One region of the Paenibacillus sp. FSL W8-0187 genome, then DNA from elsewhere that is predicted to be linked to it. Evidence: predicted binding sites of a transcription regulator. Region 1 holds the regulator's gene; each other region holds the start of a gene.

Region 1 (3,289 bases):
TTCCAGGCAGCAGCCGCTTAATTTCAACGCCAGGCAATTCGTTATAGATCTGATCCCGCATCTGGGCTTCTGACATTCCCGTTTTCAATAAAACGGACTGGACAGCGTCAGCACCTTCAACAGGTACGTTGTCATCCGTAAATTTCACCCATACCATACGATCTTGATTGTCTTGATCTTTCCCGCTTACCACCCAATAGTTATTATCCTCGCCCCACACCGATTTATAGGTCTTCCCGGATGTAACCAATTGGCCATGCTGCTTCGCGGCAACAATTGCCATTCTTTCTTCATTCCAAGTATCTTTCATAACATATGAATAATAGAGCTGTAAACCAAGCAGCAACAGCAGCACGCTGGACACACTCAGCAATATCCACTTCGTTTTTTTCTTCAAATCCGTCTCCTCGCTCCCCTTGATTATTCCCTAGAGGGTTGTAAGACGCTCAAATGCACGCTGCGCTTCCCGGCGGATACGTTCCTCATCAAGAGTAAGACTCGCGCCATTCTTCACTACCTGCTTGCCGTCAACCCATACATGCTCTACATCCTTCGCACTGGCTGAGTAGATAGCGTGTGAAATATAATCGGTCCGTGGAAGGAAGTGCGCTTGATCCGTGTTCAGTGCGATCATATCTGCTTTCATTCCTACCGCAAGTGTGCCGATATCGTTGAGGAAGGCTGACTTGGCTCCATACTCTGTACCCATGCGAAGCGCTTCGGATGCAGGAATTGCGGTTGGATCCCCGCTTACCCCTTTATGGATCAATGCCGCCAGACGCATCTCTTCAAACATATCCAGATTATTATTGCTCGCAGGTCCATCGGTACCCAGCGACACCGTTACGCCGGCTTTCAGCAGTGCAGGCACGCGAGCGATGCCGCTGGCAAGCTTCAAATTGCTGCCTGGATTATGCGACACCATAACTTGATGCTTGGCCAGGATTTCGATTTCTTCATCGGTCAGATGGACGGCATGCGCAAGCAGCGTTGGCCGGGAGAACATGCCAAGCTTCTCCAAATGGGCAACAGGGCGAAGTCCGTAGTCTTTTACATTCTGAGCTACTTCCGTTTCCGTTTCGGACATATGCGTATGCAAAGGCAGATTCAAATCATGGGATGCCTGAACGAATTTTTCGATGAAATCCGGCGGGCACGTATAAGGTGCATGCGGTGAAATCATCGTCGTAATTCTCCCGTCAGCCTTGCCATGCCAGTCTTTCGCGAATGCCACCGCCTCATCCAGCTTCTGCTGCTGCACCTCAGGCGGACACAATCCGATGACGCCGCGCATTAGGACGCCGCGCATTCCTGAGTCCTGCACAACCTTGGCAACCTGATCCATATGATCATACATATCCACAAATGTCGTGGTTCCGCCTTTGATCATCTCCAGCACGGAGAGTGCGGTTCCCCAGTATACATCGTCGGCCGTGAATTTGGCTTCCATAGGCCACATTTTTTCCTGAAGCCATACCTGCAGTGCCAGATCGTCGCCATAACCGCGGAGCAGCGACATCGCCGCATGTCCGTGCGTGTTCACCAACCCAGGTAGGAAAAATAGATGAGTTCCATCGATAACTTCTATTCCCTCTTGGACGGTTGGCTCTTCTTCACCCAGATAGGTTATCCGGTCATTCTCCACAACCATATATCCGCGTAGCACGGATCTTCCTTCCTCTAGTACCGCAAACGTTCCGTTCTTAACCATCCACTTCGTTGTCGTCATGTGCTGCATCCTCCTTGCCGTTATCCAAATAATAGGCCAAACTCTGCAAATCCGTAGTGAAATCAGCCGTATGAATCCGGATATGGGATGGGGCTTTCAGGATGGTTGGCGCAAAATTCAGGATAGCCTCGATGCCTGCGGCGATAAGCTGATTGGCTACATTCTGCGCTTCAAAATCCGGAACGGTGATTATCCCGATACGAATGCCGTACTCATGAACCGTCTTCTCCAGTTCCTCCATCGGCTGTACAACCAAATTGTTAATTTTCATACCAACTTTGGGAGAATACGAATCGAAAACCGCCACAATCTTCATATTGTCCTTCAGAAATGCATTGTAATTCGATAATGCATGTCCAAGATTACCGGCCCCAATCAATGCGACATTGATCTTCTGGTCCAGCTTTAGAATCTGGCGAATTTTCTCGATCAGATAAGATACGTCATATCCGATCCCTTTCCGTCCAAAATCACCGAAATACGCTAGGTCCTTACGAATTTGAGCAGGATTGAGGTCCAGTTTTTGTCCCAGTTCCTGGGAGGAAACCGTGGAGACCTCCCTTTTCTGAAGCTCATTCAAATAGCGCAAGTATACAGGTAATCTGCGGACCACGGCTTCCGAAATTTTTTCCGATTTCATTCATGCTCCCCCTAATAATAGGTTAATAACTACATTTTTTTGTGACAGATCATTTCGTTCATTGTTTCACTTTTATTCAGCTTGGTTCTCTATGCCTGCCTCTTCCTGCAGCCATTCCGAAATTCGGGGAACGATCCCCTCTGTCGGCATATGCTCCATCTTCGGCCCCGGCAAAGAATATAAGAAATATTTCCCGTAATAGGATTCAATGACCCGGGTATCGTAGACAATGACAATCCCCTTATCTTGCGCGGTCCGCACCAGTCGGCCAAATCCCTGTTTGAAGCGAATGACCGCTTGCGGAACCGAAAGTTTCATGAACGGGTTCTTATTCTGCTGCTGCAGCAATTCGCTCTTGGCTTCGACCAAGGGATGATTCGGCGGCTGGAACGGCAGCCGGACGATCGCAAGGCAAGTGAGCGCCTCCCCGGGTATGTCTACCCCTTCCCAGAAGGAGCTCGTACCCAGCAGGACCGAAGCACTGCTATCCTGGAATCTCCGGATTAACTTGGTACGGCTGGTTCCGTCCATCCCTTGTCCCAGTACCGTAATATCGCTGGATGCCAGCGCCTCCTTCAACGGCTCGTGAACCTGACGCAGCATGCGGTACGAAGTGAACAGCACAAGCATGCGGCCATGCGTAGCGATTGCCGTATCGGCCAATGATTGCACAAGTGTATTCACAAAGAGTGCATCCCCGACCGAGCCCTTCACGCTCGGAAAATCGCGCGGCACGACAAGGAGGGCCTGCTCCCTGTAATTAAACGGGGACGGCAGCAGAACCGTGTTCAAGTTGCCGCTATCTGCCGCTTCCTGAAGACCCAAGTTCTCGATCATGAACTGAAACGATTTATCCACCGACAAGGTCGCCGATGTCAGGATCACGCTTTGTTTCTTGTCAAAAAACAATTCCTTCAAGT
Region 2 (3,289 bases), 2.6 Mb from region 1:
CGGCGATGACTGTGCGCGCCTTCTTGGGTGAGTGCGAGCTCGCCATTCTCCACATCAAACATCGTACCGAGCCGAATCAGCTCTTGAACACCGACCGGGCCCTCGTTGACAAGCACATCCACCGCGGTAGAAGAACATAGGCCCGCCCCTGCCAGGAGGGTGTCCTGCCGGTGGTAGGCCGGAGAGTCATCCTCTGCTGTTACGGCTGCAATCCCTCCCTGTGCATAACGCGTGTTGCTTTCAAGCAGCGATTTCTTCGTAATCAATAGCACATTCTGAGTCGCGCTTGCCATGATCGCCGTATATAAACCCGCAATGCCTGAACCGATCACGATGACATCCGTCTCAATGACCGGAAGATCGTTCAGCTCAAAATCAATTAAATACTGCGGTATCACGATGCCTCACCTGTCTTTTCACGAAAGAGTAGCGCATGCTACTTAACTTGTAACATGCGCTCTAATGAAGTTCTGGCTTTCTCTGCAACGACCGGCGGCACATAAATTTGCGGCTTCATCGTTTCCAACGCTTTAACCAGCTTTTTGAGGTTATTCACTTTCATATTCGGACACACCAGGAACTTCGTAGCGAAGTGGAACGATTTATCCGGGCTATCCAATCGAAGCTGATATCCGGTTCCATCCTCTGTGCCTACAATAAACTCCTTGGCAGATGAATTTTTGCAATATTCCAGAATAGCGGTGGTACTCCCTACAAAATCGCCCATCGCAACAACCTCAGGACGGCATTCCGGGTGCACCACAAATTCCGCATGAGGATATTTGGCCTTCATCTCGACAACATCCTTAACCGTCAGCATGTCATGCGTGTTGCAATACCCTTCCCAGATAATAAGCTTCTTGTCGGTATGCTGCTGAACATAATGTCCCAGGTTTTTATCAGGCACCCATATAATTTCATCCGAATCCACCGACTGAATCACTTTAACGGCATTGGATGACGTACAGCAGATATCCGTTTCGGCTTTGATCTCAGCCGATGAATTGATGTATGTGACCACTTTCGCATTCGGATGCTGCGCTTTCAGCTTCCGAAGTCCGTCCACGTTCACCATATCCGCCATAGGGCAGCCAGCCCGCTCATCCGGTATAAGAACCGTCTTGCCCGGTGCCAGAATTTTAGCGCTCTCGCCCATAAAATGCACACCGCAAAATACGATGACCTCAGCATCGGTTTGTGCTGCCTTCTGCGCGAGCAGGAAGGAATCCCCCCGGAAATCAGCGACCTCTTGTATTTCGTCCCGTTGATAATAATGAGCCAAAATGATTGCATTACGTTCCTTCTTCAATTGCATTAACCGCTCACGCAGTTCACGGTTCTGTTCTGCTTTACGCTCCAGTGCCAAAGCTTCCATGATCGACCCTCTCCCTTTATGTAGTCCGGCGGTTCGCCGCTGATGACCATGTGACTTTCAGGATGGTTTCCACCTTTGTGAAAGGATGCGCATCCTTATTTAACAACTAATGTACACGTTCGTTCTGCCCCCTGTCAATGTGATAGAAAGCACAAAAAGAACCGGAAAACGAATTATCGTTCTCCGGTTCTTCAATTTTATTCGGTATTCGATGTTTTATCAGCGAATATTACGTTAAGCTGCTGTTACCGTTGTCCGATCCGCCTGGAGGATCCTTGCGCTCGGAATCTTTTCGCTCCGGCCCTGGATCATTCGAATCCATCGGGTTGTTCGGAATTTCTTCCGTGGAAGTCGGCTGCTCGCCGTCTTCTTTCCCTTGGATACGAACTTTCACGTCGCCAATGTTGTCGATGATCGGTTCACCATTCTCGGTAGAACCTTCTCCTTCACCGTCGCCACTGCCGTTGCCTTCAGCTGATCCGGTCTCAATGAGATTCTTGATTTGCTCAAGCTCCAGCGTTTCCATCTCGAGGAGCGTGTTCGCAATCAGGTGAACCTCTTTTGCATGCTTATTCAGGATCTCTTTACATTTCTCATAGCAATCATTAATAAATCGCTGCATTTCCTGATCGATCTCATAAGCGATTCGATCACTATAGTTCTGCTCATGTCCGATATCACGTCCAAGGAACACTTGTCCTTGGGATGTACCGAACTGCATCGGTCCGAGCTTCTCACTCATACCGTATTCCACAACCATGCTGCGGATAATGCCCGTCGCTTGTTGGAAGTCACTATATGCTCCGGTTCCGATTTCACCGATGAACAGTTCCTCAGCAACACGGCCGCCGAGCAAACCGGTTACGCGATCCAGCAATTCCTGCTTCGTCACGAGCATCCGATCTTCCTTCGGCATCATGATGACATATCCACCGGCACGGCCACGAGGAATAATCGTTACCTTGTGCACCGTATCCGCATGCTCGAGGAAGTAACCCACAATGGTGTGACCTGCTTCATGGTAAGCTACGATACGTTTCTCGCGATCACTGATCACGCGGCTGCGTTTCTCCGTACCGACGATAACACGGTCAATCGCCTCATCCACTTCTCGCATGGAGATATCTTTACGGTTGCGGCGAGCCGCAAGCAAGGCAGCCTCGTTCAGGAGATTCTCCAGATCGGCACCTGTAAAACCGGTTGTACGTTTGGCGATGATGTCAAGTTTAACATCCTTCGTCAATGGTTTGTTGCGTGCATGAACCTTCAGTACGGCTTCACGGCCCTTCACATCCGGGCGATCTACGGTAATCTGACGGTCAAAACGTCCCGGACGAAGAAGCGCCGGGTCCAAAATGTCCGGGCGGTTGGTCGCAGCAACGATGATAATGCCTTCGTTCGCTCCGAAACCGTCCATTTCAACCAGCAACTGGTTGAGTGTCTGCTCACGCTCGTCATGACCGCCGCCAAGTCCGGCGCCACGCTGACGACCCACAGCATCAATCTCATCAATAAAGATGATACATGGTGCATTCTTCTTCGCGTTTTCGAACAAGTCACGTACACGAGAAGCACCGACACCGACAAACATCTCAACAAAGTCGGAACCGGAAATACTAAAGAATGGCACTCCTGCTTCACCAGCAACGGCACGAGCCAGGAGCGTCTTACCTGTTCCCGGAGGACCGACAAGCAGAACGCCCTTCGGAATGCGAGCGCCAACCGTGTTAAACTTGCGCGGATCTTTCAAGAAGTCAACAACTTCAACAAGTTCCTGCTTCTCTTCATCTGCTCCGGCTACATCCTCAAATGTAATCCGTTTCTTCTCTTCATTATATAAGCGGGCTTTGCTCTTACCAAAGTTCATCACTTTGCCGCCGCCGCCTTGGGCCTGATTGAACAGGAAGAAGAACA
Region 3 (3,289 bases), 2.5 Mb from region 1:
AATGAACGCCATGCGACTGCAAATATTTCATCATTGGCAGAATCAATGACTCATATTGATTATATTTCGTAAATTTTAACGCCGAAAAATCAGGCAGTCCGCCAATATGGTGAATGAATCTTTGAATGTAAAGCTTCATCTCCAAAGCGCTGTGCCAATCTTCAAAGGCAAACATCGTTCTCCAGTAAAGCCAGAAATTCGAGGCAAAGAAATCCTCCGTGAATACATCGGTAATTTGCTTATCATACAAATCTTCGTTTCGAGTAAAGAATAACTTCACGATTTCCAGCGAAGCTTTTTCACTCAGAGCAAATTTTCCATCCGTATGGGCATCCTCGCCTCGGTTAACCGTGGCTCTCATTAGAGAATAGTTTGGATCTTTCTTGTTCAGCCAGTAAAACTCATCCAAAACCGATGCGCCTTCAATTTCAAGAGACGGAATAGTACGGAACAAATCCCACAAGCATTCAAAATGATCTTCCATTTCCCGTCCACCGCGAATAATAAAACCTTTATCGCTGTCATGAATTCCGTCGCAGGCACCTCCGGGAAGACTAAGCTCCTCCAGAATGTGAACCCGTTCTCCCTTCATTTGGCCGTCGCGCACAAGGAAGCACGCAGCTGCCAGAGAGCCTAAACCGGCTCCAACCAGATATGCTGATTTTTTGTCGACATCGACCGGTTTTTCCGGACGGGCAAACGCTTCATAATTTCCATTGCTATAATACATTCCAGTCACCTCCGAATTGATTCTAGCAACTTCATCATAAGAAAATATTCGGAGGTCTCCTATAGACAATGTCCGCCTAATGTCGAAACTTTCGACAAAAGCCTAATATTGTCTAATGATCGTGGTGCGATTTAAACTTTTCAAGCGCGAAAAAAATATCTCCTTGAATCAAAATGCTTAGCCGGTCCACAATCGCAGCGGGCTCTTCCTTCATCCCTTTAGCAATCCAATCCAGCATCAATCCTACAAACGCATATTTATAAAAGTCAGCGATAAACGACTTATCATCATCCCTGATCGACATCGTAACGGCCTTTTCCTCGATAACTCCTATCAAAAGATTATAGGTTACGTTAAATAGGTACCTTTCCAGTTGCTCTCGTTTAATCGAATGATAGACACTCGTCACAAACGCCTTGTTTTTCAGCACATACTCAAATATTTGCAATAGGCCCTGCTGCCACGTGTCATATGTTTTCTTGCCATCCAACGCTATGGTAGCCTCACTTGTGCAAATCCACTCCACAAGATCATAAATATCCTTGAAATGATAATAAAACGTTTGGCGATTTACTTCGCAGTCCTCAACAATATCAATAACGGTTATCTTATCAAGCGTTTTTTTCTCAAGCATTTTTTTTAGCGATAGGGCAAGCGCTTTTTTTGTTGTTTGTGCCATAAAACCCCTCCAATCAAGAGCGTAATCATCCACACAGGCAATGATCAGATTATATATCTTCATTATAAAGGAACTCAACGCGAAAAAGCGGTATCCTTATGAGGCAAAATAAATTGGAAACACGCAGGAAGTCAAGAGATCGTAGCCCGGGTGGCATCGTAATAAATAAGACCCAATACACATTGTGAAATAATTCACCACATAATTGATTGCTCTATATTACAATGAAGTGGACCTGACGAGGCCGACCGGAGGGAGGCAACCAGGGAAGATCTGAGATTCGAAGAGTAAAGGTCACGCTCACGTTCCTTTTCACTTCTCGCTTTCCTTCGTTACGACCTCCTTTTTCGATTGGCTCTTTAGGGTCAACTAAATAGATATAGAGAAAATGGAGGGTTACACAGTGAAAAGGAAGTTTGCAGCAACGCTTATACTCATTCTCTCTTTCATGCTTGCTATCGCGGGATGCGGCAGCGGGAACCAGGATCAGAGTCAGGACAACGCGAAAAAAGAAGAAGACCAAGAGACAGCCGTTTCGGGTGCGTCCCAAACCGGTTATACGCCGATCGATCAGCTCAAAGAAAAGTATGATATCATCATCGTCGGTGCAGGCGGAGCCGGTATGTCTGCTGCTCTTGAGGCAAAAGAAAAAGGCATGAATCCGGTCATTTTTGAAAAAATGCCGATTGCCGGCGGGAATACCATAAAATCATCTTCGGGCATGAATGCTTCCGAAACCAAGTTCCAACAAGAACAGGGCATTAAGGACAACAACGATTTATTTTATGAAGAGACTTTAAAGGGCGGTCATGGAACCAACGACAAAGACATGCTTCGTTTCTTCGTTGACAACTCGGCAAGCGCGATCGATTGGCTGGATTCCATTGGGATTCGGTTGAACAATATCACCATTACGGGCGGCATGAACGAAAAACGCACGCACCGTCCTGAGGACGGCTCAGCAGTAGGACAATACCTTGTCAACGGACTGGTAAAAAATGTACAAGAACAAGAAATTCCGCTATTCGTCAATGCCAAGGTAACGGATATTACGGAAAAAGACGGCAAGGTAAACGGCGTCAAAGTCATCTTCAACGAGAATGATGAGAAAAACATTGCAGCAGATGCCGTCGTTGTAACAACCGGCGGTTTCGGAGCCAATATGGACATGATTTCCGAAGTTCGGTCCGATCTGAAAGGGTACGTGACCACCAACCAGGAAGGCAGCACCGGTGACGGCATCACCATGATTGAAAAGCTCGGCGGTACAACGGTCGATATGGATCAAATCCAGGTTCACCCTACGGTGCAGCAGGAGAAATCTTATCTCATCGGGGAGGCCGTTCGGGGAGAAGGAGCCATCCTCGTGACCAGCCAAGGCAAACGTTTCACAAACGAGCTGGATACTCGGGACAACGTCACCGCCGCCATCAATAAGCTTCCTGAAAAATCGGCTTATCTTGTGTTCGATTCCGGGGTAAAATCCCGCGTCAAAGCGATTCAGCAATATGAGAAAATGGGCTTTGTCATTCACGGTGATTCGATCGAGTCTTTAGCCAAAGAAATGGGCGTCCCAGCTGATCAGCTTAAAGTCACACTGGATACATGGAACAGTGCGGTGAAGAACAATAAAGATACCGAATTCGACAGAACGACAGGCATGGATAACGACTTGTCCGAAGCGCCATACCACGCCATCCAAATCGCCCCCGGTATTCACTACACCATGGGCGGCGTAAAAATCAACACGAACACGGAAGTTTTGGATAAAGACGGCAAGCCTATTCCAGGATTGTTTGCAGCCGGTGAACTAACAGGCGGATTGCACGGTCAAAACCGGATCGGTGGCAACTCTGTTGCCGAGATCATTATTTTCGGCC

The links. Region 1 encodes Rex, which represses fermentation and respiration genes when NADH is low (regulators of the CRP and FNR family bind a similar motif). Its sites were predicted from a motif close to TTGTGAAATATTTCACAA; they were not measured.
Region 2: the regulator Rex is predicted to act here: its motif matches at 1,451-1,468, upstream of nadA (quinolinate synthase NadA).
Region 3: the regulator Rex is predicted to act here: its motif matches at 1,592-1,609, upstream of MKY48_RS01225 (flavocytochrome c).

The regions. Positions count from the first base shown of each region.
Region 1 covers NZ_CP150206.1:2,709,005-2,712,293, reverse strand. Annotated here, with positions in the region: gene MKY48_RS12165 (DUF5590 domain-containing protein) at 1-397, opposite strand, end outside; gene MKY48_RS12160 (amidohydrolase) at 428-1,729, opposite strand; gene MKY48_RS12155 (redox-sensing transcriptional repressor Rex) at 1,704-2,369, opposite strand; gene dinG (ATP-dependent DNA helicase DinG) at 2,442-3,289, opposite strand, start outside.
Region 2 covers NZ_CP150206.1:60,466-63,754, reverse strand. Annotated here, with positions in the region: gene nadB (L-aspartate oxidase) at 1-398, opposite strand, end outside; gene nadA (quinolinate synthase NadA) at 437-1,375, opposite strand; gene ftsH (ATP-dependent zinc metalloprotease FtsH) at 1,605-3,289, opposite strand, start outside.
Region 3 covers NZ_CP150206.1:252,745-256,033, reverse strand. Annotated here, with positions in the region: gene MKY48_RS01235 (oleate hydratase) at 1-730, opposite strand, end outside; gene MKY48_RS01230 (TetR-like C-terminal domain-containing protein) at 843-1,409, opposite strand; gene MKY48_RS01225 (flavocytochrome c) at 1,813-3,289, shown strand, end outside.